Regions from separate parts of the Streptomyces sp. NBC_00038 genome, predicted to be linked through region 1. Evidence: riboswitches for the same ligand, from Rfam matches in the RefSeq annotation. Region 1 holds a riboswitch; each other region holds the start of a gene.
What was found. A riboswitch is a leader RNA that binds a small molecule or an ion and turns the genes downstream of it on or off. The one in region 1 is predicted to bind thiamine pyrophosphate.

Region 1 (10,073 bases):
GGACACCAGCGAGCCGACCCGGCCGAGCAGTTCGTCCTCGGCGCGCAGCGAGGCGACCGCGGCGTCCTGCGCGAGCTGGCTCACGCCGAAGGGCACCGCCGTCTTGCGGAGCGCCGCCGCCACCGGCTCATGGGCGATCGCGAAACCGACCCGCAGGCCCGCGAGCCCGTATGCCTTGGAGAAGGTGCGCAGCACGCAGACGTTGGGCCGCTCCCGGTAGATCGCGACGCCGTCCGGAACCTCGGCGTCACGGATGAACTCGCGGTACGCCTCGTCCAGGACCACCAGCACATCACCCGGCACCCGGTCGAGGAACCGCTCCAGCTCGGCCCGGCGCACCACGGTCCCCGTCGGGTTGTTGGGGTTGCAGACGAAGATCAGCCGGGTCCGGTCGGTGATCGCGTCCGCCATCGCGTCCAGGTCGTGCACCTCGCCCGGCGTCAGCGGCACCTGTACCGAGGTCGCCCCGCTGATCTGCGCGATGATCGGATACGCCTCGAAGGACCGCCAGGCATACATGATCTCGTCGCCCGGGCCGCTGGTGGCCTGCACCAGCTGCTGCGCGACCCCGACGGAGCCGGTGCCGGTGGCCAGGTCCGAGAGCGGGACGCCGAAGCGGTCGGACAGCTCGTTCATCAGCCCCGTGCACGCCATGTCCGGGTAGCGGTTGAAGGATTCTGCCCCGGCGGTCACGCTCTCCAGCACACCGGGCAGCGGCGGATACGGGTTCTCGTTGGAGGACAGCTTGTACGCCACCGCACCACCGGGCGCGGCAGGCTTGCCGGGCTTGTAGGTGGGGATACCCTCCAGCTCGGCACGCAGCTTGGGGCTCGTCTCGCTCACCGCAGTCCTCCTCGCGACCACCGCCGGCTCATGACCACCACCGGCTACCAATGCTTCTCACCTTATGAGGATTCGGCGCCACTGCGAATGGCCTGTGGACAACCACCTCGCCACCGCGGACGGCCCCGGTGATCATCCCGTACGAAGGTGTACGAAATGGGGGGCGCGCTGCTCTCACCGCTGCGCGCCGGTGGCTCACGCCGTAGCGCGCATCGCTCGTGAAGGTGAGTTGAGACCTCTTCGAAACATGGGCCTCTTGGCAGGCTCATGCGCGCCGACAAGTCACGTCCTGCCATTGGATCGCTCAACTACCTTTATTTCCAAGGCAGTTGACCCATGTCGACCATGCAGAAACGTGCCTGTCAACGAGTGCATATGCGTCCGCACTACCCCACCGCATGAGCCCTACTATCGGCTCGCCATGACAGCAGCAGGGAAGCACCAGGTGAGCCGGGCGGAGACAACCCGCCGCGGCGGTCGGCCGGGACGGGCGGGCATCAGAGATGTGGCCGCAGCCGCCGGAGTGTCCATCACGACCGTCTCCGACGCCCTCAACGGCAAGGGCCGGCTCCCGGACGCCACCCGACGCCATGTCCGCGAGGTCGCCGACCGGCTGGGCTACCGCCCGTCGGCCGCGGCCCGAACCCTCCGTACCGGCAAGTCGGGCCTCATCGGCCTGACCGTGACGACGTACGGGGATGAACCTTTCACCTTCACCGAGTTCGCGTACTTCGCGGAGATGGCCAGAGCCGCCACATCGGCCGCGCTGGCCCGGGGCTACGCCCTGGTCATCCTCCCCGCGACCTCGCGCCACGACGTGTGGTCCAACGTCGCCCTGGACGGAACCGTGGTCATCGACCCGTCCGACCACGACCCGGTCGTCAGCGAGCTGGTCCGCCAGGGCTTACCGGTCGTCTCCGACGGCCGCCCGGCCGGCTCACTGCCGGTCACCGCCTGGGTGGACAACGACCACGAGGCCGCCGTCCTGGGCATCCTCGACCACCTGGCCGACGCCGGAGCCCGCCGGATCGGCCTCCTCACCGGCACCACCACCGACACGTACACCCACCTCTCCACCACCGCATACCTGCGCTGGTGCGAGCGCGTGGGCCAGGATCCGGTGTACGAGGCCTACCCGGCGCATGATCCGTGCGCGGGAGCCGTCGCCGCCGACCGGCTGCTCGCCCGCCCCGACCGGCCCGACGCCGTCTACGGGCTCTTCGACCCGAACGGCACCGACCTGCTGGCCGCGGCCAGACGCTACGGCCTGCGCGTACCGGACGACCTGCTCCTCGTCTGCTGCAGCGAGTCCACCGTCTACGCGAACACCGAGCCGCCGGTCACCACACTCTCGCTCAAACCGCGCCGAATCGGCACAGCGGTGGTCCAGCTCCTCATCGACGCGATCGAGGGGGTCGAATCGGACCAACCGGTCGAGCAGGTGATACCGACCGAGCTGATCGTGCGGACCTCCTCCGAACGCCGTCCGCCGCGTACGACGGTGAGTCCGCCCCGATCACCCGAGAAAGGTTGACGCCCGGTAAAGAAAGGGCGGGGAAAGCCCCGCCCAATTCGGGCAAAAACCCCGGTGAACTGGGCTCCTGCCCCGATTCACCACCCCTGGGTCATCACATGGCGCGATCCGCATTCCTATGATGGGCCCACGACACCGCGGGCCGCTGCGACCAGGCAGTCCGATCCGGTGCAGATGCGGCGCGATGGTGGTGGAGGGGTCGATGACTCAGGGGGCCGGTCAGGGACCCGAGCTGGCGCGGGCGGCGACGTTGCGCGACTTCCGGGTGCCCGCGTACGTCCACGAGGCCGGTCCGTACGCACAGAACACGCCACCCGACGAGGGTGCGGGACCCGCCGAGGAGCCCGAGGGCTACACGCCGACGCGACGTGATCTGCCGGTCATCAACCGGGGTGACACGGTTCAGGTCACCGTCGACCCCGCCGCTCCGGAGGCCGACGACGGACCCGGGCCGCTGTACGTCGTGGGTGATGTGCACGGCTATCTCGACCAGCTCGTCGCCGCGCTCCAGGAGCAGGGCCTCATCGACGCCGCGGGCGACTGGTCCGCCGGGACCGCGCGCCTGTGGTTCCTCGGCGACTTCACCGACCGCGGCCCCGACGGCATCGGCGTGATCGACCTGGTGATGCGGCTGTCCGCCGAGGCGGCCGCGGCCGGCGGCTACTGCAAGGCGCTCATGGGCAACCACGAGCTGCTGCTGCTCGGCGCCAAGCGCTTCGCCGACACCCCCGTCAACTCCGGCGCGGGCACCGCCACCTTCCAGGCCGCCTGGCTGCTCAACGGCGGCCAGAAGACCGACATGGACCGTCTCCAGGACCACCATCTGCAGTGGATGGCCCGCCTCGACGCCATGGAGCAGGTCGACGGACACCTCCTGGTGCACTCCGACACCACCGCCTATCTCGACTACGGCGATTCCATCGAAGCGGTCAACGACACCATCCGCGAAACCCTCACCCGCAATGACGCGGACGAGTGCTGGGACCTGTTCCGCAAGTTCACCAAGCGCTTCGCCTTCCGCGACGACGGCGGCGCCGAGGCCGTACGCTCCCTGCTGGACGCATACGGCGGCACGCGCATCGTCCATGGCCACAGCCCCATCCCGTACCTGCTCGGCGAAGTGGGCTCGGAGGACGGCGAAGACAGTACGGGCCCCGTCGTCGACGGGCCGCATCTCTACGCCGACGGACTGGCCATCGCGATGGACGGCGGCGTGACCATGGCCGGAAAACTGCTGGTCCAGCAACTGCCATTGGATAACTGAGGGTTCAACGGGCAGGCGTCCCCCCACGGAGGACTGCGCTGGCCAGGGGGCAATTTCTGGAAACCCCCTGTCACGGCGTGCCGTCACCGCTCTACCATCGGACTATCCGTAGCAGGCTCCCCTCCGTTTCTGCCCAACGGCTCGTCAGCGTGCGAGCCATCAGCCCTACGGAGCATCGGGGGATGCAGATGAACAGCGTTCCGCAGCACCTGCTGAGCGAGGACCGCCAGGAATACGAGCGGATCCTCGATGAGGCGCTGCGCTCCGCACCACACCGCCCGGAACTCGCCGCTGTCGGCCAGCGGCTCAACCCGGAACAACTGCGCACCATGGCACTCAACGCCACCGCGCTCATCACGGCGGCCGCGACAGCCGAGTACCAGCACTACGTGAAGGTCCGTGAGGAACTGCGCCATCCGGCGCCGACCACCCCGCCCGTTCGCAAGGAAGCCGGCTCCGCGGAGCCGGGCTCGAGCGCGATGGGGCTCGCCGCCACCGTGGGGGAGGTCACCGAGACAGCCGGAGCCGGCGCCATCGCCGTCGTCGCGGTGCTCGCCCCCGTCCTCGCCGGCACAGCCGCGGCGATCTTCCTGCTCGTGGGGTACATCCTGAAGATGCTCGACCCCGAGCCGGCGTTCGCCAAGACCCTCCTCACCACCGGGTGGGTCTTCGGCGCGGTCACGGCGGCCGCGATTCTGGTCGCCGCGGTCGGACTGCTTCTCACGGCCCTGCGCAACGGTTCGTCCTCGCTCCAGGCCGGAGCGCGCGGCGAACTCGACGAACAGGTCGCCCGGGCCAGGGAAGCCTGGCGCGATGCCCTGCTGGCGCGCGGCATCCTGCCGTTCCTCAGGGAGGCACTCGCGGATCCGGGCGCGGCGGCAATGGGTCGTACATCCCCTGCGCCGATCAGCCGCATGCCGCAACTCGGCTACAACCGGCCGGGGTTCAGCAGCCCCGACGGCGGCCCGGCGGCAGGGCCACGGCCCAGCTACAGCAGCCCGGACTTCTCGAGCCCGGACTTCGGAGGGCCTGAACACCAGCCGGAGTGACCCCCGGTACGCCGACATCCGGGACGGTCACGTGACGGGGAGCCGTGCTCGCGCCACATCGGTGCGGGCCCGGCTCCGGGCTGGCGGCTAGCGGACCCGGCTGGCGGGCTGCGTACGCTCCCACGCGACGGCGGGTCAGATGATGATCCCCAGCTGCCGTGCCGCGGTCACCCAGGCCGGGAACTGGGACAGCAGCCGGTCGTACAACTCCGGGTCAGGGAGGCCTGCGATGTCGTCGACGGCGAAGAAGCCCACGTTGTCGACGCGCCTGCCCGGAAGCTGGTCGAACCGCTCCAGCACGCCGTAGTTGGACCGGCCCAATCCCACGAACTGCCAGAAGACCGGCTCCTCCACCGACTCCCGCAGCTCCTTCTCGATCTCCTTGTTGCGGTAGACACCGCCGTCGGAGAAGAACAGCACCAGCGTGGGATCTGCGGCCGGGTGCTCACGGACGTACGAACGGACCTCGGCGATCACCTTCTGCTCCTCGTTCTGGATGCCGACCGCCCGCATGTCCACCTGCCCCGGTTTCAGACCCTTGCGCGCCTTCTTCCGCCGGAACAGGGTCAGTTCCCCGACCCGGACATGAAGCTCCAGCCACTCCGGCAGTTCCCCCGGGCTCAGATCCGGCAGCCGGGCGGCGTTGGACGCGAACGTCCATGCCTGCATCACTCCGTCGTCGTCCAACTCCGCGGCGACCGCGACCATCCGCTCCACCACGTCGGCCACAACGCCCTTGTAGTACAGCCCGGACATGGATCCGGAGGCGTCAAGGACCAGAACCACGCGCGCCCTGACCCCCACCGCACCGTGCTTCTTCAGACTGACGGCCACCTGCTCCTTGCGCAGGGAGAGCCGCTTGCGCATGTCCAGGGGCAGCTGCTCCTCGCTCTTGGTGAGACGAGGGCTCTGCGGCGCGGGCACGGGCCCGGGGGCTGCTGCGGGCGTTGCCGAAGGCACGGGCCGGGGAGCCGCCGTCGGCGTGGCCATTGAGGCGGAAGCCGGAGTGGCCGCCGAAGCGACGGTCGGCGAGGCTACGGCGGCGTCCGGCTCCTCGTCCACACTGATCCCGAAGTCGGTGGCCAGGCCCGCGAGCCCGGACGCATACCCCTGTCCGACCGCGCGGAACTTCCACCGACCGCCCCGCAGATACAGCTCACCACCGATGAACGCCGTCTCCGTCGTGGCCTCCATCTCGAAGTACGCGAGCTCGTCCCGCGTCCCGGCGTCGAGCAGCCTCAGCGTCAGCCCGGACAACTCACCGAAGGTGCCCCCGTCGGCCGAGGCGCACAGGACGACCCGCTCGATGTCCGGCTCCAAGGCACGCAGGTCCACCTCGACCGTGTCCGTCGTGGCACCGGCGTCCTGCCGCTTCCCGAGATGACGTACGGCCCGGGAGGCGTGCTGCGGCTGGTTGTAGAAGACGAAGTCCCCGTCGTCCCGCACCCGTCCACCCGCACCGAGCAGCAGCGCGGAGGCATCGGCGTCCGGCGCACCGGACCCTCCGGACCAGCCGAGCACCACGTGTACGGCCCCGGCATCGACGGGAAGATTGGCACCCTTGCTCATGGATGTGGATGTCATACGCCCAGTCTGCCGAGAGAACCCGCCCCCGGAGCCGTCCGATACACATACGCGCACAACTCCGCGCATCGGACGACCCCGGTCACCACGCCCCTCGTACCCGCGACCTCAGTCCGCCAACGGCAGATAGACCCGATTACCGGCGGCGGCGAACTCCTTGGACTTCTGAGCCATACCCTCCTCGATCTCCGTCTGCGTGCCTCCGTGCTCGCGTCGGATGTCATGCGAGATCTTCATGGAGCAGAACTTCGGCCCGCACATGGAGCAGAAGTGGGCCGTCTTGGCCGGTTCGGCCGGCAGTGTCTCGTCGTGGAACTCCCGTGCCGTGTCCGGGTCGAGGGCCAGGTTGAACTGGTCCTCCCACCGGAACTCGAAGCGGGCGTCGGACAGCGCGTCGTCCCAGACCTGCGCGCCTGGGTGTCCCTTGGCGAGGTCGGCTGCGTGGGCGGCGATCTTGTAGGTGATGACGCCGGTCTTGACGTCGTCACGGTTGGGCAGGCCCAAGTGCTCCTTGGGCGTGACGTAGCAGAGCATGGCCGTGCCCCACCAGGCGATCATCGCGGCACCGATACCGGAGGTGATGTGGTCGTACGCAGGCGCGACGTCCGTCGTCAGCGGGCCGAGCGTATAGAACGGAGCTTCATCACAGATCTCCTGCTGAAGGTCGATGTTCTCCTTGATCTTGTGCATCGGGACATGTCCCGGGCCTTCGATCATGGTCTGAACATTGAAACGCTTCGCGATCGTGTTGAGTTCCCCGAGTGTCCTCAACTCCGCGAACTGTGCGGCGTCGTTGGCGTCCGCGATCGACCCGGGCCGCAGCCCGTCGCCGAGCGAGTACGTGACGTCGTACGCCGCGAGGATCTCGCAGAGCTCCTCGAAGTTCTCGTAGAGGAAGCTCTCCTGGTGGTGCGCCAGGCACCATGCCGCCATGATCGAGCCGCCGCGCGACACGATGCCGGTCTTGCGGTTCGCGGTGAGCGGCACGAACGGCAGGCGCACGCCCGCGTGGACCGTCATGTAGTCCACGCCCTGCTCGGCCTGCTCGATGACCGTGTCCTTGTAGATGTCCCAGGTCAGCTCCTCGGCGCGGCCGTCCACCTTCTCCAACGCCTGGTAGAGCGGAACCGTGCCGATGGGGACGGGGGAGTTGCGCAGCACCCACTCGCGGGTGGTGTGGATGTTGCGACCGGTGGACAGGTCCATGACCGTGTCGGCGCCCCACTTCGTGGCCCAGGTCATCTTGTCCACCTCCTCCTCGATCGAGGAGGTGACCGCGGAGTTGCCGATGTTGGCGTTGACCTTCACCAGGAACCGCTTGCCGATGATCATCGGCTCGATCTCCGGGTGGTTGACGTTCACGGGCAGCACCGCGCGACCGGCGGCGATCTCCTCGCGCACGACCTCGGCATCGACGTTCTCGCGGACCGCCACGAACTCCATCTCGGGCGTGATCTCCCCGCGACGGGCGTACGCGAGCTGCGTCACGGCCAGTCCTGAGCGGCCCCGGCGCGGCTGGCGCGGCCGCCCCGGGAAGACCGCGTCGAGGTTGCGGAGGCCTCCGCGCGGTGAGGTGTGCTTGATCCCGTCGTCCTCGGGACGGAGCGGGCGGCCCGCGTACTCCTCTGTGTCACCGCGGGCGATGATCCAGTTCTCGCGCAGCGGCGCCAGACCCCGGCGTACATCGGTTTCGACGGTCGGATCGGTGTACGGGCCGGAGGTGTCGTACAGCGTGACGGACTGTCCGTTGGTGAGGTGCACCTGACGGACCGGCACGCGCAGGTCGGGGCGCGAACCCCCGACATACGCCTTGTGCCAGCCGATGGACTGCCCGGCCTCGCCGTTCTGGGACGGTACGGAAACCCCGTCCGTCTGGCTGGAGGCAGGCGTGCGTGCGTCCTTGTTGGTCATGAGACCTACTCCCTACGCCGGCATTACCCGGTAACAGGTTCGGCGGTCGACGCAGCGGCTTCCGTCTGCCGATGTTTCATGTGAAACATCGCTGAGACGAAGGTCAGCGCCCTCTCAGCCCGGTGCTCCGAGCTCCCGCGTGTGCAAAGGTGCCTCCACGCTAGCGTCACATCGGACGCGTTGAACAGTGGGCCCTGTCCGTTCTTGCGATGATCGGTCGGTGACCACGATGCAGCAGCCCCCGATTCCGCCGTCCGAGCCGCCCCACGGGCATGGTCCCGGCGACGGCCACGGACACGGTCCGGGCGGTGGCGGAGGCCCCGGCGGCGGTCAAAGGCCGGGCGGCGGGCAGGGGTCCGGTGGCGGGCAGGGACCGGGCGACGGCCACGGCCACTCGCACAGTCACAGCCATGGCCCCGCCGCTCCCGTCTCCAAGCATCTGCGCAAGGTCATCGCCGCGGTGCTGATCCCCTTCGCCGCCGCGGTCGTCGTGGGACTCGTCGTGCTCTGGCCGGGCGGCGCCCCGGCACACGAACGCACCGGCGTCGGTTTCGACCGGCAGACCCAGCAGGCCACGGTCACCAAGGTCGACAAGGTGGACTGCGACTCCGTGAACGCCTCGGGGGAGACCCCGACCGGCGACACGTCCACCGCCGAGGGCTCCTCCGCGCAGCAGCAGGCGACGGGCGACTGCAAGAAGGCGACGATCCGGGTCGACACCGGCAACGACAAGGGCCGTACGTTCACCGAGATCGTCCAGCCGGACCAGTCACGCCAGTTGCACGAGGGCCAGAAGGTCGTGGTCGCGTACGAACCCTCCGCGCCCAAGGACTTGCAGTACTCGGTCAGCGACGTGAACCGCAGGATCCCGATGACGGTGCTCGCCGGGATCTTCGCCCTGATCGTCGTGGTCGTGGGGCGGATGCGCGGCGTCATGGCGCTGATCGCGCTGGCCATCAGCTTCATGATCCTGACGCTCTTCATCCTGCCCGCGATCCTGCAGGGTTCGAACCCGCTGGTCGTGGCGGTCGTCGGATCCAGCGCCATCATGCTGATCGCGCTCTACATGTGCCATGGACTGTCGGCCCGGACCTCGGTGGCGGTGATCGGCACACTGCTCTCTCTGCTGCTGATCGGGCTGCTCGGCTCCGGGTTCATCGACTGGGCGTCACTCACCGGGAACACGGACGACAACACCGGCCTGATCCACGGTCTGTATCCGTCCATCGACATGAGCGGCCTGCTGCTCGCGGGCATCATCATCGGTTCGCTCGGTGTGCTCGACGACGTGACGGTGACGCAGACCTCCGCGGTCTGGGAATTGCACGAGGCGAACCCTTCGATGGGCTGGCGCGGGCTGTACCGCGCGGGCATCCGCATCGGCCGCGACCACATCGCCTCGGTCGTCAACACGCTCGTCCTGGCGTACGCGGGCGCGGCGCTGCCTCTGCTGTTGCTCTTCTCGATCGCGGAGAGCAGCGTGGGCACGGTCGCCAACAGCGAACTGGTCGCCGAGGAGATCGTGCGCACCCTGGTCGGCTCGATCGGCCTGGTCGCCGCGGTACCGGTCACCACGCTGCTGGCTGCCCTGGTGGTCTCCGCCGACCGCCCCGGGGCTCCGGCCGGCCGACCGGAGGCCCCCACCGCCCCTGCGGAGCCGGTGGGGGCCAGGACGCCGGTGCGGGGCGGGAAGGGCCGCCGCCGCAAGCACTGAAGTCGCCCGACGCTCAGGCCACTTGACCCCGTCACTGCCCCGTCCCCTGGCGCCGCCCCTTGGTGCCGAGCTCAGGTGCCCGAGACCGTGACCACTTGAGGAAGCGTTACTCCACATGGGGGCATCGAAGGCGCTTCAGCCCGCGCTCTGCTCCTCCGCAAGGATGCGGTCCAG
Region 2 (10,073 bases), 2.4 Mb from region 1:
CAACCTCGCCGAGACCGGTGCGAACTCCAACACCCCGGTGATCGCCGGTGTCGCCGGTGCGTTCGTCCTGATCGGTGGCGGAGCAGTGTTCTTCGGTATGCGCCGCCGTGGCGCGACGAAGGCCTGATCCTCACATCGCACGAACGTGTGGCCCGTCCCCTCTCCGAGGAGGCGGGCCACACGCCTGTCGTCGTGCGGGCGCTACCCGAACGTCGCCCGCTCCAGCCAGAACTCCAGCAGCTCCCGCTCCCCCAGCACCTCCAACCGCCCGCCCTCCAGCGGCAGTCGGCGGTAGAAGCCCAGCAGTACGTCGGTCAGCGGCCCCCGCAGCGCGACAGTCGCCTTCTCGTGACCCCGCCGCCAGACGACCCCCTTCTCGGTGAGCTCGACGACCCACTCGGCATTCAGCTCGGGGTTCGTGTCGGTGGCGTGGAGGTGAATGCTGCGACCGGGGCCGCGCAGCTCCGCCGCCGCGTCGTGCGGCTGAGTCCGCTGCACGTACTCCACGATCCCCAGCCATTCGTCGATCGCGTCGGCGGCCACATCCGGTTCGACCTCGTACGGCAGCCCGGCGGCCAGCGTGGCGTCGGCGCGGTGGATCGCCAGCTCGTGCGTCATCCGGCGCGCCCAGAAGCCGGAGTCGTGCACCCCGGCCCACGCCCACACACGCGTGTCGGACCCCGCCTCCCGCAACGTGCGGACGAGCATCTCGCCGGTCTCCGCGAGCCAGGCGTCCAGAGCGGCGGGATCACCCTCGGCCTCCGGGCCCCCGGCCAAAGGCACGCCCCCCTCGGGGACGTTCTCCTGCGCCCTTGTACGGACGAGGAGTTCGACCCAGCGCAGCGCCCCGCCCGTATGCCGCAGGAGCTGCTCCAACGACCAGTCGGGGCAGGTCGGCACGGTCGCGGACAGCTCGACACCGTCCGAGGTCACCACGTCCCTCAACTGCCGCACCTGTAGCTCGATCGCATCGCAGTAGCGGTCATGCCCGAGTGGTCCGAGTAGCGTCATGAGCCGCACCTTATGCGGCGGGTGACTCCTCGAGTACGGCAATTTCGGCGGCGCCGGGCGGTCAGCCCAGGACGACGATCTCAGCCGCGTCGAACTCGACCCCGACCCGGTCACCGGGCTCCGGCGCGTCCCTGAGCGTGCACGCCGCTTCGAGCCGGGGCGCGCCCTCCGGCTGCAGCTGTACGGCGACATGGGTGCCCCGGAAGGTGCGTGCGGCGACGGTGCAGCGCAGCCCCTCCGCCGCGTCCACCAGCCGTACTCCCGCGGGCCGTACGAGCAGCGTGCCCGGCCCCTGCGGGGTGTCCTCCGGCACCGGGACCTTCCCCCACGGAGTGTCCGCCACCTCCCCGCTCACCCGTGCGTCCACCACGTTGTCGAAGCCGAGGAAGCGCGCCACGAACTCGTCCGCGGGGTGCTGCCAGACCTCAAGTGGCGTACCGGACTGGGCGATTCGTCCGTCGCGCATCACCACGACCCGGTCGGCGAGCGCGAAGGCCTCGCCCTGGTCGTGCGTGACGGCGAGCACGGTCGTACCCAACTCGCCGAACAGCTCCCGCAGTTCGACGACGAGACGTTCACGCAGCGAGCGGTCGAGCTGGCCGAGCGGTTCGTCGAGCATCAGCAGCCGGGGACGCGGCGCGAGGGCACGCGCGAGCGCGACCCGCTGCTGCTCACCACCGGAGAGCGCGGCGACGGCCCGGTGTCCGGCGCCCGGCAACCCGACGAGCTCCAGCAACTCCCGTACGCGTACGGCCTGTTCGGCCTTGCTCGCGCCATGCATCCGGAGCCCGAACCCGACATTGCCGCCCACGTCCCGCTGCGGGAAGAGCTGGTGGTCCTGGAACATCAGACCGACGCCCCGCTTGTGTGCGGGCACCCCCGCCTGGTCGCGGCCGTCGAGGAGCACCCGGCCGGCGTCGAGCGCCTGGAGCCCGGCCACCGCCCGCAGCAGCGTCGACTTGCCGCTGCCGCTCGGCCCCAGCACACACACGATCTCGTGCTCGGCGACCCCGAGATCGACGGCGTCGAGCACCGCCCGCCCGCCGAAGCGCACGGTCGCGGTCTCAAGGCTCAGCAGCATCTAGAACTCCCCGGTCCGGTCGGTCCGTACCCGCTCCAACAGCAGCAGCGACACCGCGCACACCACCATCAAGATCGTCGAAAGGGCCATCGCCTGGCCGTAGTTGAGGTCACCCGCCCGCCCGAGCAGCCGGGCCACGGCGACCGGCAGCGTCGGGTTGTCGGGCCGCGCGATGAAGACGGTCGCCCCGAACTCGCCAAGGGACACCGCGAAGGCGAACCCGGCCGCGACCAGCAGTGCCCGCCGCACCATCGGCAGATCGACCTCGCGCCACACCCGCCACGGCGACGCCCCGAGCACCGCCGCCGCCTCCCGCAGCCGCCCGTCCACCGCCCGCAGCACGGGCAGCATGGTCCGTACGACGAAGGGGACACCGACAAGGGCCTGCGCCAGCGGCACCAGGATCCAGCTGCTTCTGAGGTCGAGCGGCGGTTCGTCGAGCGCGATCAGGAACCCGAACCCGACGGTCACCGCCGACACCCCCAGCGGCAGCATCAGCAGCGCGTCGAAGCCGCGCACGAGCCGGCCCGCACGCCGGGTGAGCGCGGCGGCCGCCAGACCGCCGATGAATACGGCGATGGCGGTGGCGGCGAGCGCGTACTGCAGCGAGTTGCCGATCGCCTCGATCGGCGCGACCAGGAAGATGCCGCTGTCGTCGGAGGTGAGCGCTCGGTAGTACCCGAAGTCGGGTGCGTCCAGGGACCGTTGGACCAGCACGCCGAGCGGCAGCACGAGCAGCACGGCGATGCTCGCGAGCACCCCGGCGAGCAGTGCCCACTGCCCGGCCCCGCGCGGCCGGCGGGCGGTCGTCTCCGGGGCCACCAGGCGCAGGGCGGTCTCCCGGCGCCGTACGGTCCTGGCGTGCATGGCGAGGATCGCGCCCACCGCCACGAACTGGATGATCGTCAGCACCGCCGCCGTGGAGAGGTCGAAGATCTCCGAGGTCTGCCGGTAGATCTCGACTTCGAGCGTCGAGAAGGTGGGGCCGCCGAGGATCTGCACCACACCGAAGGAGGTGAAGGTGAAGAGGAAGACCATCAGCGCGGCGGCGGCCACGGCCGGGCTCAGCGCCGGCAGCGTCACCTTCCGCCAGGCCGCGAACCGGGAGGCGCCGAGCATCCGCGCGGCCTCCTCCTGACGCGGGTCGAGCTGCGACCAGAGCCCGCCGACGGTGCGGACGACGACCGCGTAGTTGAAGAAGACGTGCGCGAGCAGGATCGCCCAGACGGTGGTGTCCAGTCGTACGCCCCACAGCTCGTCCAGGAGCCCGCCCCGGCCGACCAGCGCCAGGAACGCCGTACCGACGACGACCGTCGGCAGCACGAACGGGACGGTCACCACCGCGCGCAGGACCTGCTTGCCCCTGAAATCGAAGCGCGCGAAGACGTACGCGCCGGGGAGCGCGATCAGCAGCGTGAGAGCCGTCGACGCGAGCGCCTGCCAGGTGGTGAACCACAGGACGTGCCGGATGTCGGACTGCGCAAGCACGTCCCAGATCCGGCCGAGCTGCCAGACCCCGTCCACCTTGAGACCGCGGGCCACGATCGCCGCGACGGGGTAGGCGAAGAAGACGCCGAAGAACGCGACGGGCAGGGCCATGAGCCCGAACCGCGCCGCGTCTCCGCGACGGGACTTCCTACGCGCGCGGGGCGCTACTTCAGTACGAGCGAGGTCCACGACTTGACCCACTGGTCACGGTTGGCGGCGATCTTGGCGGGGTCCATGGTCTCGGGGTCCTTGGCCTGCGGACCGAACTCGGTGAATTCGGCCGGCACCGTGGCCCCCTCGACCACCGGGTACACGAACATGTTCAGCGGCATGTCCTCCTGAAACTTCTTGGTGATCAGGAAGTCGATGAGCGCCTCGCCGCCCTTGGTGTTCTTCGCGTTGCTCAGCAGCCCCGCGTACTCGACCTGCCGGAAGCAGGTGCCGGTCGCGACGCCGGTCGGCGCGGTCGTCGGCTTCGGGTCGGCGTAGATGACCTCGGCGGGCGGCGAGGAGGCGTACGAGACGACGAGCGGCCGGTCCGCCTTGGCCTTCTTGCCCCCGGCCGAGCCGGAGAACTCCTCGTTGTACGCCTGCTCCCAGCCGTCGACGACCTTGACGCCGTTGGCCTTGAGCTTCGTCCAGTAGTCCTCCCAGCCGTCGTCCCCGTACTTGGCAGCGGTCCCGAGCAGGAAGCCGAGGCCGGGCGAGGACGTGGAGGCGTTCTCGGTGACGAGGAGGTTCTTGTACTCGGGCTTGACGAGATCGTCGAAGGACTGCGGCGGCGTCAGCTTGTGCTCGCTGAAATAGGCCTTGTCGTAGTTGACGCAGATGTCGCCGGTGTCGATGGGCGTGACCCGGTGCTCGTCCTCGTCGACCCGGTACTCCGGGAGGATCAGGTCCGAGCCCTTGGCCTCGTACGACTGGAACAGCCCGTTGTCGAGCGCGCGGGACAGCAGGGTGTTGTCGACGCCGAAGAAGACGTCGCCCTGCGGATTGTCCTTGGTGAGGATCGCCTTGTTGACGGCCTGCCCGGCGTCGCCGTCCTTGAGGACCTTGACCGTGTACCCGGACTCCTTCTCGAAGGCGCTCAGCACGTCCTTGGAGTAGGTGAAGGAGTCATGGCTGACGACGGTCACGGTCTTGGAGTCACCGCCGCTACCGGAACCGGACTCGGTCGAGCCGCACGCGGAGAGCGTGACGAGCCCCAGACCGACCACGACGGCCGTGATCGTCTTCTTCTTGCTCACTGAAATTCCTCCTGGGATGACCAGGAAGAGACGCGGCCCTGCCCGGGAACCCCTGAGAGTTCCCGGGCAGGGCGCAACAGCTTGAGTATTGACCGAACTTCCTACCCAGAATGACCTGGGCAAGGTTCTGAGGGTCTGCGGCCCACCGGTTACCCGGCTACCGCACTCTCAGCGCTGTGGCGCTCCCCTGTCGGAATATGAAGATGTGGATTCTGCGGTTGTTCCCAGCCAGGTTACCGCTCGGTGGCCGCGAGCTGACCGCACGCCCCGTCGATCTCCTGACCGCGGGTGTCCCGGACGGTGACCGGCACCCCGTGGGCAGCGATCGCCTCGACGAACGCCTTCTCGTCCTCGGGCCGCGAGGCGGTCCACTTCGAGCCCGGCGTCGGGTTCAGCGGGATGAGATTGACATGCACGGGCTTGCCCTTGAGCATCCGCCCGAGCCGGTCACCACGCCAGGCCTGGTCGTTGATGTCCCTGATCAGCGCGTACTCGATGGACAGCCGGCGCCCCGACTTCGCCGCGTACTCCCAGCCGGCGTCCAGCACCTCCCGCACCTGCCACCGTGTGTTCACGGGTACGAGGGTGTCGCGCAGCTCGTCGTCGGGCGCGTGCAGGGAGATGGCGAGGCGGCACTTGAAGCCCTCGTCGGAGAAACGGTTGATCGCCGGGACAAGCCCGACGGTCGACACGGTGATGCCACGCTGCGAGAGGCCGAGCCCGTCGGGCTCGGGGTCGGTCAGCGCGCGGATCGCGCCGACCACCCTCTTGTAGTTGGCGAGCGGCTCACCCATGCCCATGAAGACGATGTTGCTGAGCCGCGACGGACCACCCGGGATCTCGCCGTCCCTGAGCGCCCGCATACCGTCCACGATCTGGTGCACGATCTCACCGGTGGAGAGATTCCGGTCGAGCCCGGCCTGCCCGGTCGCACAGAACGGGCAGTTCATCCCGCACCCGGCCTGCGAGCTGATGCACATGGTCACCCGGTCCGGGTACCGCATCAGCACGGACTCGACGAGCGTGCCGTCGAAGAGCCGCCACAGCGTCTTGCGCGTGGTCTCCTGGTCGGTCGACAGATGACGCACGACCGTCATCAGCTCAGGAAGCAACGCCTCCTGAAGCTTCCCGCGCGAGGCGGCCGGGATGTCCGTCCACTCCTCGGGGTCGTGCGCGAACCGCGCGAAGTAGTGCTGCGACAGCTGCTTGGCACGAAACGGCTTCTCACCGATCGCGGCAACCGCCTCTTTACGCTCGGCAGGCGTGAGATCGGCGAGATGCCGCGGCGGCTTCTTGGCTCCGCGCGGGGCGACGAATGTGAGTTCTCCGGGCTTAGGCATGGCTGTACCAGTGTCGCAGACATACGGAGAGGGACTCGCCGCCCTGTGGACGACGAGCCCCCAACCGATAAAACCGCAGGTCAGCCGGACCCGACGAAGATCACCAACAACAGCCACACCACCGGAGCCGTGGGCAGGAGCGAGTCCAGCCGGTCCATGATGCCGCCGTGGCCCGGCAGCAGCGTGCCCATGTCCTTGATGCCCAGGTCGCGCTTGATCATGGACTCGCCGAGGTCACCCAGCGTGGCGCTGGCCGCGACCGCGAGGCCGAGGAGCAGGCCCTGCCACCAGGTGCCGTCGTCGATCAGGAACTCCATGCACAGCGCACCCGCCGCCATCGCGAAGGTGACCGCTCCGAGCAGGCCCTCGCGGGTCTTGCCGGGGCTGATGCGCGGCGCCAGCTTGTGCTTGCCGAAGCGCCAGCCGATCGCGTACGCGCCCGTGTCGCTGACCACGGCGAGGAGCAGGAACGTGAGCACCCGCCGCGAACCGTCGTCGGCCGTGAGCATCAACGCGACGAACGTGGCCAGGAACGGGATGTAGAAGGCCGCGAAGACCCCGGCGGTGACGTCCTTCAGGTAGCCCTCGGGGGGCTCCGTCATACGCCAGACCAGGACCGCGAGCGCGGTGAGCGCCATCGCCACCCATGCGCCCTCGGCACCCCGGACGTAGCCGGAGACGACCATCGCGGCACCGCCGAGCGCCAGCGGCACGAGAGGCGCCTTGATGCCCTTGCGCTCCTCGAGCCGTGACGTGAGCTCCCACAGCCCCACCACCACGGCGACCGCTATCACGCCGATGAACACGGCCTTGACGATGAACAACGATGCGACGATCACCGCACCGAGCCCGACGCCTACGCCTATGGCCGCGCCCAAGTCGCGTCCCGCGCTCTTCTTCTGCGGTGCGGGGGCGGGCTGTGGGGCGCTGGGCATGGGCTCCTGCGGCTTCTGCGACGAGTCCCCGTGGGGCGCCGTCGCCGGTGTGTCGTCGCGGAACAGGGGACCGCTCAGCCGAGCGGCCCCCCGGTCGTCATCCTGGTCTCCGCCGTGTGCGGGTACGTCGGGCACGATGGGCATGGGGCGAGTGTGCTGCGCGTCATACGCATCGTACGTGGGACCCGCCGGGGCAGCCCCCTGGACAGGCCCCTGGTCGGACGGCCCCCAGTACCCGGCTTGTGGCGGCGCCCCCCAGGAAGAGTCGTTCATCAGACCTCGAGCAGCTCCGCTTCCTTGTGCTTGAGGAGCTCGTCCACCTGGGCGGCGTACTTCGCCGTGGTGTCGTCGAGTTCCTTCTCCGCACGGCGGCCCTCGTCCTCGCCGACCTCGCCGTCCTTGACCAGCTTGTCGATGGTCTCCTTCGCCTTGCGGCGCACGGAGCGGATCGAGATCTTGGCGTCCTCACCCTTGGTCTTGGCGACCTTGATGTACTCCTTGCGGCGCTCCTGGGTCAGCTCCGGGAACACCACCCGGATGATGTTGCCGTCGTTGCTCGGGTTGACACCCAGGTCGGAATCGCGGATCGCCTGCTCGATGTTGCGCATCGCGCTCTTGTCGAACGGGGTCACCACCGCCATACGCGGCTCGGGCACCGAGAACGAGGCCAGCTGGTTGATCGGCGTCAGCGCGCCGTAGTAGTCGGCCACGATCTTGTTGAACATCGCCGGGTGCGCACGGCCGGTGCGGATCGCGGCGAAGTCCTCCTTGGCGACCACGACGGCCTTCTCCATCTTCTCCTCGGCCTCGAGGAGGGTCTCTTCGATCACCACTTGCTCCTGCGTGTCTTGAGTAGGCCCGGCAGCTGTTCCTCGTAGGGGTGGCAGCCGGCTGCGTCGCGTCTTATTCCTGCACGGTTCCGGACCGGCAGGACATTGTCCATCCCCCGGTCAGGGCTCGTCCCCGGTCAGGCCCGGCTGCTGTGTTCACCCACGAGTGTGCCGATCTTCTCACCCTTGACGGCCCGTGCGATATTGCCCTCCGCCAGAAGCTCGAAGACCAGGATGGGCAGCTTGTTGTCCCGGCACAGCGTGATGGCGGTCATGTCGGCGACCTTGAGGTCGCGGGTGATGACCTCGCCGTAGCTGAGCGAGTCGAACTTGACCGCTTCGGGGTTGGTCTTCGGGTCGGAGTCGTAGACCCCGTCGACACCGTTCTTGCCCATCAGCAGGGCCTCGGCGTCGATCTCCAGGGCGCGCTGCGCGGCGGTGGTGTCGGTGGAGAAGTACGGCATGCCCATACCGGCGCCGAAGATGACCACACGGCCCTTCTCCAGGTGCCGTACGGCGCGCAGCGGGATGTACGGCTCGGCGACCTGCCCCATGGTGATGGCGGTCTGCACACGGCTGTCGATGCCTTCCTTCTCCAGGAAGTCCTGGAGGGCCAGGCAGTTCATGACCGTGCCGAGCATGCCCATGTAGTCGGAGCGCGCCCGGTCCATGCCGCGCTGCTGGAGTTCGGCGCCGCGGAAGAAGTTGCCGCCGCCGATGACGACCGCGATCTGGGCGCCGTCGCGCACGACGGCCGCGATCTCGCGAGCGATCTTGTGCACCACGTCGGGGTCGACGCCCAGTCCTCCGCCCCCGGCGAACGCCTCGCCGGAAAGCTTCAGCATGAAGCGTCCCGTGCCTTTGCCGTCGTCGGTCTTCTCGCCCTTGTCGGCCTGCGTGGTGGTCATGGATCTCTCGCCTCTTTACGTGTCACACATACAAAGAAGGCCATTGCCGGTGGGGTGTTGTTCGCATCCCATGCTCGGCAATGGCCTCCTCGTCAGATCTGCTGTCGTCCGACACACGCGCGCGCGTGCCCACGTCCGCGGACGACTGCTGTCGACCCTAGCAGCGGGGTCGGGCGTCGATCGCGGTACGGACTCAGATGCCGACCTTGATGCGCACGAAGCGCTTCAGGGTGACACCGGCCTCGTCCAGAACCTTCTGGACGGACTTCTTCGGGTCCAGCGCGTACGGCTGACCGAGAAGGGTGGCGTCCTTGAAGAAACCGTTGACGCGACCCTCGACGATCTTCGGCAGGGCGGCCTCGGGCTTGCCCTCGGCGCGGGTGGTCTCCTCGGCGACGCGGCGCTCGGTCTCGACGACCTCGGCCGGAACGTCCTCCTTGGAGAGGTACTTCGGCGCGAAGGCGGCGATGTGCTGCGCGACACCCCTGGCGAGCTCGGCGTTGGCCTTGTCCAGCTCGACCAGGACACCGATCTGCGGGGGCAGGTCGGGCATGGTGCGGTGCATGTACGAGGTGACGTACGCGCCGGCGAACTGGGCGAAGCGGTCCAGGACGATCTTCTCGCCCAGGTTGGCGTTGGCCTCGTCGACGAACGCCTGGACCGTCTTGCCGGCCTCGATCTCGGAGGCGAGCAGCGCCTCGATGTCGGCCGGGGAGGTCTTGACGACGTGCTCGGCGATCTGGTTCGCGACGGCCTGGAACCTCTCGCCCTTGGCGACGAAGTCCGTCTCGCACTTCAGCTCGACCAGGACACCGGAGGAGTTGTCGTCGGCGATGATGGAGACCACAGCGCCATTCTCGGCGGAGCGGCCCTCGCGCTTGGCGACGCCCTTCTGGCCCTTGATGCGCAGCGCCTCGACGGCCTTGTCGACGTTGCCGTCGGCCTCGTCCAGCGCCTTCTTGCAGTCCATCATGCCTGCGCCGGTGAGCTCACGGAGCTTCTTGACGTCGGCGGCGGTGTAGTTCGCCATGATTCCTGGAATCTCTCTCGAAGTCTGAAGATCTACGGGCCGAACGGCGGGGGCTTGGTGTGCCCCCGCCGTTCAGAACCCGAAGGGGTGAGGGGTCAGGCCTGCTCGGCGTCCGCGGCGGGGGCCTCGTCGGCGACCGGGGCGTCGGCGGCGGGCGCCTCGGCGACCGGAGCCTCGGCAGCGGCCTCGGCCGGCTTCTCGGC
Region 3 (10,073 bases), 2.3 Mb from region 1:
GTAGGGCAGCACGGTGAACCCGTCGTCCACCAGCGTCTCCGCCGCGTCGAGCAGTTCGATCGGATCGGGCAGCAGCGTGCGCTCGTCGGCGATCACCTCCAGCTTGATCACGTCGGTGCCGAGAGCCTCACGCGCGAGCCGGGCGGTCAGCACGGCCTCCCCTGCGGTGAAGCACCCCGCCGTGTTCGGCAGCACGCGGATGCCAAGCCGGTCGAGCACGGACAGCACCGAACCGTGCACGGAAGCGTTCACGCGCCGCATCGCGACCGTCGTCAGCTCCGTGCCGGAGGCGACGAGCGAGCGCTCCAGGACGTCGAGGCTGGGCGCACCCCCCGTACCCATGATCAGTCGGGACGAGAAGGACGTACCACCGAGGACAAAGGGATCGTCGGCCATGGGTCAGCCTCCTTGGACGGCGGTGAGGACTTCGACGCGGTCTCCCTCGGAGAGGGAGGTGGACGACCACTGCCCGCGCGGGACGACGGTTTCGTTGAGCGCGGCGGCGACACCGGACGGGGCCGGGGTGAGCGCCGCGACGAGCGTGTCGAGAGCGGTGCCCGCGGCGATCCGCCGCCGCTCTCCGTTGACGAAGACGCTGACGAGGATGTTCATGCGGGCTGCTCCGTGAGGGCCGGGCTGAAGCGCTTGGGGGTGAAGGGGCGTGCCACTTCCGGGAGTTCACCGGTGGTCAGGGCATGCGCCATCGCGTCACCGGTGACGGGGGTCAGCAGGACGCCGTTGCGGTAGTGCCCGGTCGCCAGCAGGAGCCCGTCGAGCTCGGTGGGGCCGAGCAGCGGCGCGTTGTCGGGCGACGCGGGGCGCAGTCCGGCGCGCGTCTCGGTGAGCGGCAGTTCGGTGATCCCGGGAACCAGCTCATGGGCGTCGCGCAGCAGCTCGTAGACGCCGCCCGCGGTCACCGTCGTGTCCCAGCCCAGCTCCTCGCTGGTCGCGCCCACGACGAGCTCGCCGTTCTCGCGCGGCACCAGGTAGACATGGCTGCCGCGGACGACGGCACGCACGGTCCGGCTCAGGAAGGGCGCGTACGGCTTCGGCACGGTCAGCCGCAGCACCTGGCCCTTCACGGGGCGCACGGGTGGCAGTACGGCGTCGGGAACGCCCGCGAGGCGCCCGCTGAGACTCCCCGCGGCGAGGACCACCTGCCCCGCCGCCAGCTCCGTACCGTCCGCGGTGACGACTCCGGCCGCCCGGTCCCGTACGACGGTCAGGCGCTCGGCCCACGTCCGGCGGAACACCACTCCGGCCCGCTCGCACGCCGTGACCAGGGCCTTGGCGAGCCGGCGCGGATCGACCTGGTGGTCGCCGTCGACCCGCAGCCCGCCGCGTACGCCGGGCGCGAGCATCGGTTCGAGGCGGCGGCACTCACGCCCGCTGAGCCACTCCGAGTCGAGCCCCGACCGACGTTGCAGGGCGTGCAGTTCGCGCAGGTGGGCGCGGTCGTCGGCGTCGAGCGCGACGGCCAGGGTGCCGCACCGGCGGTAGCCGAGGTCCTGGCCCGTCGCCTCGGTGAGTTCGGCGGCGAAGTCCGGGTAGCGGTGTGCGGAGGCGAGGTTGAGGCCCAGCAGGGTCTGCTCGCCGTAGTGCAGTTCCGTGACGGCGGCGAGCATTCCGGCCGCGACCTGCGCGGCACCACCGCCGGGCTCGGGGTCCACGAGCGCGGTCGTGAACCCGCGCTGCGCGGCCCGCCAAGCCGTCACAAGACCGATGATTCCGCCCCCGATGACAAGGACGTCTGAAGTGCTTGATGTCTGCGATGCGAGACGTGCGTCTGATGTCTGGGATGTGTCTGACGGTGTACGCGACATGGGCGTCCAGCCCCTCCCTTCGCCGGCATGACCCGGATCAGGTTCGTACGGTCGGAGGCCGTCCCAGCCTCCCTCTCAGCCCGGTGCGTCCGGACTCCCGCGAGTGCTTTACGTCGGCCAGCCTAGCCCGCTGCCGTATGTCTCAGTAAGGGAGCCCGCGTCCATGGCCCGTTCGCTCGACGGCCTCGTCCTGTCCCCGGTCGCCGACCAGGCACAGGTCAGGATGGGCGATGTGGAACAGGTCACCGAGCACGCCCACTGACTGACAAATTGTCAGCTGTCTATGGTGATCAGGTGACCGAGAAGACGCGGGTTCAGGAGCGGACGGTACGGCAGGTCGTCGTCGTGGGCGCGGGCATGGCGGGCGTGCAGACCGCGGTCGCCCTGCGAGAACAGGGCTTCGACGGCGGCGTGACGCTGATCGGGGCGGAACCGCACCAGCCGTACGACCGGCCGCCGCTCTCCAAGGCCGTGCTGCTCGGCAAGGCCGAGGGCTCCGCCTTCGACATCGACTTCGAGGCGCTGGGCATCGAACTGCAGCTCGGACGCGAAGCGCTCGGCGTACGCCCTCAGGACCATGAGCTGGACACCGCCACGGGCCCGGTGCCGTACGACGTCCTGGTCCTCGCGACCGGCGCGGAACCGATCCGGCTGCCGGGCGCGGAGGGCGTCCCCGGGGTCCATCTGCTGCGCACCCTGGACGACGCCGAGCGGCTGCGTCCCGTTCTCGCCCAGCAGCACGACATCGTGGTGGTCGGGGCGGGCTGGATCGGTGCCGAGTTCGCCACGGCGGCGCGTGACGCGGGGTGCGTGGTGACCGTCGTCGAGGCCGCCGACCGGCCGCTCGCCGGGGCGCTGCCCGCCGAGGTGGCCGCGCCGATGGCCGCCTGGTACGCGGACAGCGGGGCCTCATTGCGTACCCACGCGCGCGTGGAGCGCGTCGAGCCCGGCGCGGTGGTCCTGGACGACGGCTCCCGGGTGCCCGCGGATGCCGTGGTCGTCGGCATCGGCGCGCGCCCCGCCACCGCCTGGCTCAGCGGCTCGGGCATCGAGCTCGGCGCCCACCGCGAGGTCGTGGCCGACGACCATCTGCGCACCTCCGCCCCGGACGTCTACGCGGTCGGCGACTGCGCCTCCTTCCCTTCGGGCAGGTACGAGGACCGCCTTCTGGTCCACCACTGGGACAACGCCCTCCAGGGCCCGCGCACGGTGGCGGCGAACATCATCGGCGAGTCCCCCGTCGCGTACGACCCCGTCCCGTACTTCTGGTCCGAGCAGTTCGGCCGCTTCGTCCAGTACGTCGGTCACCACGCGCCCGCCGACACCACCGTCTGGCGCGGCGACCCGTCCGGCGCCGCCTGGACGGTCTGCTGGCTCCACGACGGCCGCCTGGTCGCCCTCCTGGCGATCGGCCGCCCCAGGGACCTGGCCCAGGGCCGCAAACTCATCGAGGCGGGCGCCCTTATGGACCCGGAGCTGCTGTCGGACCCGGCGCGCCCGCTGAAGACGGCGACGGCGTAGGCGGAACGGGTCCACCGTCGGGGAGCCGTCTTCGCAGGTTTTGGGCGCTTTGCGCCCGGTCGGGCCGGGACTCGGGTACCGAGTGTCAGTCCGGGATGGCAGGCTTGTCCCGTGACCGAGATTGACGCAAAGATCGATGCTCTCGTCCCCGCCTGGCTCACCCTCCCCGACATCGCCGAGCAGTTCGGTGTCGAGGTGACCCGAGTCCGGCAGCTGGTCAAGGAGGGCCAGGTGATCGCCGTACGCCGTGGTGAGAACCGCGCGCTGCACGTCCCCGCCGCCTTCATCGACGGGGACAAGGTGGTCAAGGGCCTGACAGGCACCCTGACGCTCCTGCGGGACGACGGTTTCTCCGACGAAGAGATGCTCGAGTGGCTCTTCACCCCCGACCCGAGCCTGCCCGGTACCCCCGCGCAGGCTCTCAGCGAGAATCGCGGCACGGAGGTGAAGCGTCGCGCCCAGGCGCTCGCCGTCTGACCTGAACCAACCGTCCGACGTTCGGACCACGGCGGCCACGGACCACCCCGGCCGCCGTGGTCCCCACGCACCGACAACGGGGGATGCACCCATGCCCGACAATGCCGCCGCAGCCGCACGAGCCCAGCTCGCCGACGCCCGCGTGTACCTGTGCACGGACGCCCGCAAGCGCCAGGGCGACCTCGCCGATTTCCTGGACGTGGTGCTGGAGGGCGGTGTCGACATCGTGCAGCTGCGCGACAAGGGCATGGAGGCGGCCGAGGAGCTGGAGCACCTCCAGGTCTTCGCGGACGCCTGCGCACGTCACGGCAAGCTCCTCGCGGTCAACGACCGGGCGGACGTCGCCCACGCGGTCGGTGCCGACGTGCTCCATCTGGGCCAGGGCGACCTCCCGGTTCCCGCGGCCCGCGCCATCCTCGGCGACGAGGTCCTCCTGGGCCGCTCCACGCACGCCGAGTCCGAGGCCGCGGCAGCCGCCGTCCAGGAGGGCGTGGACTACTTCTGCACCGGCCCCTGCTGGCCGACCCCCACCAAGCCCGGCCGCCACGCACCCGGCCTCGACCTGGTCCGGTACACGGCCTCGCTGGGCACCGACCGCCCCTGGTTCGCCATCGGCGGCATCGACCTCGGCAACCTCGACGAGGTGCTGGAGGCGGGCGCCCGCCGCGTCGTCGTCGTACGGGCGATCACTGAGGCGGACGACCCGGGAGCGGCGGCGGGAGAGTTCGCGAAGCGGCTGCGCGGTGCGGTGTGAAGCTGTCCGAGTAGCGGCGCGAAGCCGTCCGACTAGCGGTCCGATGGCCTGAAAAGCTGTCCAGAAACTGTCCGAGGGGTGGACAAGAAGTCGACAAATCGGACAATTCTCGGTTGTTCGGTTGGGGGACCCGATCCCCCTGGCTAACCTGCGGGTATGGCCCTCGGATCTGCTTCCACCAGGACTGACCGCGCACGAACCGTGCGCGACATGCTCGCGACCGGCAACAAGACGTACTCGTTCGAGTTCTCCGCGCCGAAGACCCCCAAGGGCGAGCGGAACCTGTGGAACGCGTTGCGCCGGGTCGAGGCGGTCGCACCCGACTTCGTCTCCGTGACCTACGGAGCCGGCGGATCCACGCGTGCGGGCACGGTCAAGGAGACCCAGCAGATCGTCGTCGACACGACGCTCACCCCGGTCGCCCACCTCACCGCGGTCAATCACTCCATCGCGGAACTGCGCAACATCATCGGCCAGTACGCGGACGCCGGGATCCGCAACATCCTCGCCGTCCGCGGCGACCCGCCCGGCGACCCCATGGGCGACTGGGTGCCGCACCCCAAGGGCCTGACCTACGCGGCCGAACTCGTCCGTCTCATCAAGGAGTCCGGCGACTTCTGCGTCGGCGTCGCGGCCTTCCCGGAGATGCACCCGCGCTCCGAGACCTGGGACATCGACGTCGAGCACTTCGTCGACAAGTGCCGCGCCGGCGCCGACTACGCGATCACGCAGATGTTCTTCCACCCCGAGTCGTATCTCCGCCTGCGCGACCGCGTCGCCGCGGCCGGCTGTGAGACCCCGGTGATTCCAGAGGTCATGCCGGTCACGAGTGTGAAGATGCTGGAGAGGCTCCCGCAGCTCAGCAACGCCTCGATTCCGGACGTCCTGAAAGAGCGAATCCTCACAGCCAAAGCCGATGCAGCGGCTGTACGCTCCATTGGCATCGAGTTCGCGACGGAGTTCTGCGCGAGGCTGCTGGCCGAGGGAGTCCCCGGACTGCACTTCATTACGCTCAACAACTCCACGGCGACGCTGGAAATTTACGACAATCTGGGTCTGCACCACCCGCAGCAGGCCTAGACCGGTCGCACCCACGTACGACACACTGCGTAGCGGCCACTGGGAGAGGGGCGTACATGGGCTGGACGGTCCTCTATATCGCGTTCGGCATCGTCGCACTGTGGCTGCTGGGCGAGGTCCTGCTGCAGTACAAGGCGCGGTTGCGCTACCGGCTGCTCGCCTTCGCCGGCTTCCTCGGCGTGGTCCTCGGCGTGCTGATTCCCTCCGTGATTGTCATCGGTCTGGGCGCGGCTGCCTTCGCGGTCGGCCAGACGTACGTCACGCTGTCGTTCCGCCGCGGGTTCGCGGCCGGCTGGGCCGTCGGCAACCGCCAGGGCGCCGACAAGATCAAGAGCAAGCGCCGCCGCGGCGAGCCGGAACACCAGGATCCGTCGCTGGAGGTCTCCGGCCTCGAAGCGACCGACGGCATGGTGAATCCCCAGGACGACGAGTACGCCGGCGAGGACAACGTCTTCTCGCCCGCACAGTCCGACCGCTTCATGCCGCCCGGCTCAGGCAGGCCCAACGCCGCCGAGACCACCGCCGTCTACGAACCGCAGCCCCTGCCCGACGACACCGGCTCGTACGGCATCTACGACGCCAACGCGTACGCGGCAGCGGCCGACCAGTCCTACGAGGCCACCAGCGACCAGTCCTACGCGGCCGCCGCCCAGGCCCAGGACCAGCAGGCCTACGCGTACGACGGCTACTCCGGCTACGACCAGCAGCAGTACGGCTACGACAACGGCCAGCAGCAGTACGCCGCCTACTCCGACCCGTACATCGGCACGCAGACGTACAGCGGTGCCTCGTACGACAACACCACCTACGGCGGCGGCGAGCAGCAGCAGTACACGCAGCAGGGCTACGGACAGGACCAGTACGCCACCGGCACCTACGGCGCCGAGACCACCCCGCCCGGCGGCGTCTGGGTGCCGCAGCAGCGCACCGACGAGTACGGCGGCGAACTACCGCCGGAGCAGCCGTACCCGTACCAGGAGAACGGCAACGGCACCGGGTACGACGAGCAGCAGTACCGGTACTGAGTGGCGGCCCGCACCTGACCTTGCGCGGGCCTCCTCCCGTTCAGCGCACCGGGGTCACTGCGAGCCCCGGAACTCCGGTCCTTCCACGATCAGTCCGGCCACCAGCGCGCCCGACATGCCCGCGTGCGGCAGACCGCCACCGGGGTGGGCCCAGCCGCCGGCCGCGAACAGGCCTGGCAGGCGGGTGCCGTTCGCGGGATGCAGCAGGGTCCCTGCCGCGCCCGCCAGCGAAGGCGCCGGTATGCCGCCGCCCTGCGCGCCCGTCTCCTCCTCCGTGTGCACGGGAGTGCGCACCTCGCGCCACAGCACCCGTTCACCCAGCCCGGGAACGGCCCGCTCGGCGGCGGCGACCATGCGGTCCGCGAAGGCGTCCGCCGCTCCGGCCGCCGTCCAGTCGTGATGGACCTGGGACGGCACCGTCGCCGTGAGCACCACGGACTCGTGCGCGTCGTCCGGGCGCAGCCGCGGGTCGTCCGGCCGGTCGACCCACACGGTCGGCCGCTCGGGCGGTGTACCGAGTCCGAAGAGGTCGAGTTCCGGCTCCCGGTCGGTGGTGTGGACGACCGTGCGGTGCGCGGCGCCCGCCTCACGCGCGCCGCGCAGCGCGAGACAGACCACGACCTTGCCGGAGAAGAGGGCCTCCGGGTTCGGCTCCACGTCGTCCCCCACGTACAACTCGGGACGGCTCATGCCGCTCAGTCGCCAGGGCCCGGTGCCGACGACCGTGTCCGCCTCGGCCACGGTCCCGTCCCGCAACTCGACCCCCGCTGCCCTGCCGTCCTTCTCGACGATCCCCTTGACCTCGGCGCCGAAGACGAACTCGACCTTCCGCGCGAGACACCGCTCGTACACCGCGCGCGCCAACTCCCGTACGCCGCCGCGGACATACCAGGTGCCGAAGGCGTGCTCCATGTACGGCAGTACGGCGGCGCTCGCCGGGGCGACGCGCGGGTCGAGCCCGCAGGCGAGGGCGTGGCTCTCCAGGAGGGCCGTCAGGCGCGGGTCGCGCAGCTCCCAGGCGCCGACCTCGGCGAGGGTGCCGGCCCGCCGGGTGCGCAGCAGCCGCTTGTGAGGCACCGCGGGGTAGGGGTCGCGCTCGGCGAGCACCGACCAGTTGGGCCACAGCGGCTCCTCCAGGAGCGGCCTGCGCGTGCGGTCCCAGGCCTCGCGCGCCCGCACCAGGAAGTCACCCCACCGCTCGCCCGCGCCCGCGCCGAGCGCCTCCGTCAGCGCGGTGACGACACCCGCGCGGGACGCGTTCGGCAAGGAGACGTCCGTGCCGTCCGCGAAGACGTGCCGCGACGAAGGGTCCACCTGGACCAGCTCGACGCACGCCTCCAGCGGCTCCTTGCCCGTCTTGAGGAACAGATCGCGGTAGACCGCGGGCAGCGCAAGGAGCCCCGGACCCGTGTCGAACGCGAAGCCGTCGCGCTCGAAGCGGCGCACCGCTCCGCCGTACGTCGCCGTGCGCTCGTACACCACCACCCGGTGGCCCGCGACGGCCAGCCGGGCGGCGGCCGCCATCGCGCCCATCCCGGCGCCCATCACCGCAATTCGTGCCATGCCAGGGACTTTATCGGCCGCCACTGACAGTCCCGCCCCGGCCCTTTCGCGCAGGGATCAGCCTGGTGGCTCGGCCACCCGTGCCGCCAGCCGTCTCTCCTCCCGGCGCTGGGCCCTGCGGCGCAGGAACCGTCTGATCCGCGAGACCAGGAAGTAGAGCACCACAAGGCCGGAGATCAGCAGAACGCCCGCGATGATCGCCGCGGCCTCCGGATGGAACATCGCGAAGGTGAGGATCCCGGCCACCCCGAGGTCCTCGGCGGTGCTCATGAGGATGTTGCTGAACGGCTCGGGCGAGGTGTTGATCGCCATGCGCGTGCCGGCCTTGACGGTGTGGCTCGCCAGCGCCGTCGAACCGCCGATGGCCCCGGCCGCCAGATCGGAGAGCGAACCGCTCTGCCCGGCGAGCAGCGCCGCGACCACCGCGCCGGACACGGGCCGGATCACGGTGTGCACCGAGTCCCACAGCGAATCCACGTACGGGATCTTGTCGGCGACCGCCTCACAGAGGAAGAGAACGCCGGCTGTGACGAGGATCTCAGGGCGCTGAAGCGATTCCGGGACCTCGTCGCTCAGGCCGGTCGCGCCGAAGATGCCGAGGAGCAGCACCACCGCGTACGCGTTGATGCCGCTGGCCCAGCCGCTGGTGAAGACCAGGGGGAGTACGGACACGGGGGCGATCGTAACCAGTCGGCAACGGTGCGTCCTGGGCCTGAGTGCGTACGGCTGAGTATTCGTACCTAGCCAGTGAGATGAGTACGCGCGCGGATGGGCCCGACCTGCGTGAACGGGAGAGTGGAGACACGGAAAGGGGCGCGGCTCCGGTACCGCCGACACGGGGCGGCGGAACGGTTCTCGCGCCCTTGGCCGCTCCTTCCGCCGATTCGTCGGCGGGAGCGAGGCACGGGGGCCCGGGGATGACCGGACGGGGCCCAACGGGGGATCGGGGGGAGCACGGGGGAGCACGGCGAAGCGCCGGTTCGACTGGCCCGCGGGGGACGCGGCCACATCGGACCGGCGCTTTCGTGTGCGCGCTCGTTTGCCGGTCGCTAGCGGTTGCCGCTCACACGCCCCTGGAGCAGCCGTGAGAGGGCCGCGTGGACGTCGTCCAGGGAGCGCTCGGGCTGGAAGGCCTGCCAGTCCAGGGCGGCCACCAGGACCATGCCGACCAGCGCGGAAGCCGTCAGCGGGATGTCGATCTCGTCGCTGAGCTCGCCGTTCGCCACGCCGTCGCGCAGGACGCCCTCCACGACCGCGACCGCCTGCTGCCGGACCACCATGAGCGTGGACTGCCAGGCCCGGTTGGTGCGCCACAGCTCCGCCACGTAGAGCTGCGTGAAGGCCGGATAGCGGTCGATGAAGACGAGCCCGGCCCGGATCATCGCGTCCAGCGCGTCGACCTTGCTGCCGCCGTCCCGGGCGGTCTTCTCGGCAGCCTCCCGGAGGGAGGCGGTGAGGAGGCCGACGCCGTGCCGAAGCAGCTCTTCGAAGAGGACGGATTTGCTCGCGAAGTTGTAGTAGACCGTGCCCTTCGCGACCCCGGCCCGCTCGGCGATCTCGTCCACCGTGGTGGCGGAGAAGCCCTGTTCGGCGATCAGGGTGACGGCCGCCTCGTAGAGCTTCTGCCGGGTCGCCTCGCGGCGGCTGCCGCCGCCTGCCGTGGTGTTGCTGCTTTCCATGACCCTGATTGTCACAGGAGCGGTCCCGTGCGCGGTCACAGGCTCAGCTCCGGGTGCAGCCGGTCGAGCGTCCACACCTGCTTGCGGCGCGCGGACAGGGCGGTGAGAGCCAGTGCGCCCGCGGTGAAGGCCGCCAGGACGGCACACGCCT

Region 2: linked by a shared signal. The riboswitch ahead of OG219_RS34660 (thiamine ABC transporter substrate binding subunit) and the one ahead of thiC (phosphomethylpyrimidine synthase ThiC) in region 1 are both predicted to bind thiamine pyrophosphate.
Region 3: linked by a shared signal. The riboswitch ahead of thiO (glycine oxidase ThiO) and the one ahead of thiC (phosphomethylpyrimidine synthase ThiC) in region 1 are both predicted to bind thiamine pyrophosphate.

The regions. Positions count from the first base shown of each region.
Region 1 covers NZ_JAPELQ010000001.1:5,248,534-5,258,606, forward strand. Annotated here, with positions in the region: gene hisC (histidinol-phosphate transaminase) at 1-843, opposite strand, end outside; gene OG219_RS23670 (LacI family DNA-binding transcriptional regulator) at 1,265-2,377, shown strand; gene OG219_RS23675 (metallophosphoesterase) at 2,565-3,641, shown strand; gene OG219_RS23680 (hypothetical protein) at 3,824-4,690, shown strand; gene OG219_RS23685 (VWA domain-containing protein) at 4,826-6,274, opposite strand; gene thiC (phosphomethylpyrimidine synthase ThiC) at 6,383-8,185, opposite strand; TPP riboswitch at 8,178-8,334, opposite strand; gene OG219_RS23695 (YibE/F family protein) at 8,406-9,899, shown strand; gene OG219_RS23700 (SsgA family sporulation/cell division regulator) at 10,035-10,073, opposite strand, start outside.
Region 2 covers NZ_JAPELQ010000001.1:7,641,883-7,651,955, reverse strand. Annotated here, with positions in the region: gene OG219_RS34680 (LAETG motif-containing sortase-dependent surface protein) at 1-127, shown strand, start outside; gene OG219_RS34675 (maleylpyruvate isomerase family mycothiol-dependent enzyme) at 202-1,011, opposite strand; gene OG219_RS34670 (ABC transporter ATP-binding protein) at 1,073-2,092, opposite strand; gene OG219_RS34665 (iron ABC transporter permease) at 2,093-3,769, opposite strand; gene OG219_RS34660 (thiamine ABC transporter substrate binding subunit) at 3,745-4,833, opposite strand; TPP riboswitch at 4,908-5,026, opposite strand; gene rlmN (23S rRNA (adenine(2503)-C(2))-methyltransferase RlmN) at 5,061-6,167, opposite strand; gene OG219_RS34650 (phosphatidate cytidylyltransferase) at 6,248-7,375, opposite strand; gene frr (ribosome recycling factor) at 7,375-7,932, opposite strand; gene pyrH (UMP kinase) at 8,070-8,840, opposite strand; gene tsf (translation elongation factor Ts) at 9,034-9,870, opposite strand; gene rpsB (30S ribosomal protein S2) at 9,966-10,073, opposite strand, start outside.
Region 3 covers NZ_JAPELQ010000001.1:2,906,729-2,916,801, reverse strand. Annotated here, with positions in the region: gene OG219_RS13400 (thiazole synthase) at 1-396, opposite strand, end outside; gene thiS (sulfur carrier protein ThiS) at 400-612, opposite strand; gene thiO (glycine oxidase ThiO) at 609-1,823, opposite strand; TPP riboswitch at 1,821-1,934, opposite strand; gene OG219_RS13385 (NAD(P)/FAD-dependent oxidoreductase) at 2,118-3,344, shown strand; gene OG219_RS13380 (Rv2175c family DNA-binding protein) at 3,456-3,821, shown strand; gene thiE (thiamine phosphate synthase) at 3,913-4,575, shown strand; gene metF (methylenetetrahydrofolate reductase [NAD(P)H]) at 4,732-5,655, shown strand; gene OG219_RS13365 (hypothetical protein) at 5,712-6,680, shown strand; gene OG219_RS13360 (NAD(P)/FAD-dependent oxidoreductase) at 6,735-8,243, opposite strand; gene OG219_RS13355 (DUF4126 domain-containing protein) at 8,301-8,915, opposite strand; gene OG219_RS13350 (TetR/AcrR family transcriptional regulator) at 9,293-9,922, opposite strand; gene OG219_RS13345 (YhgE/Pip domain-containing protein) at 9,958-10,073, opposite strand, start outside.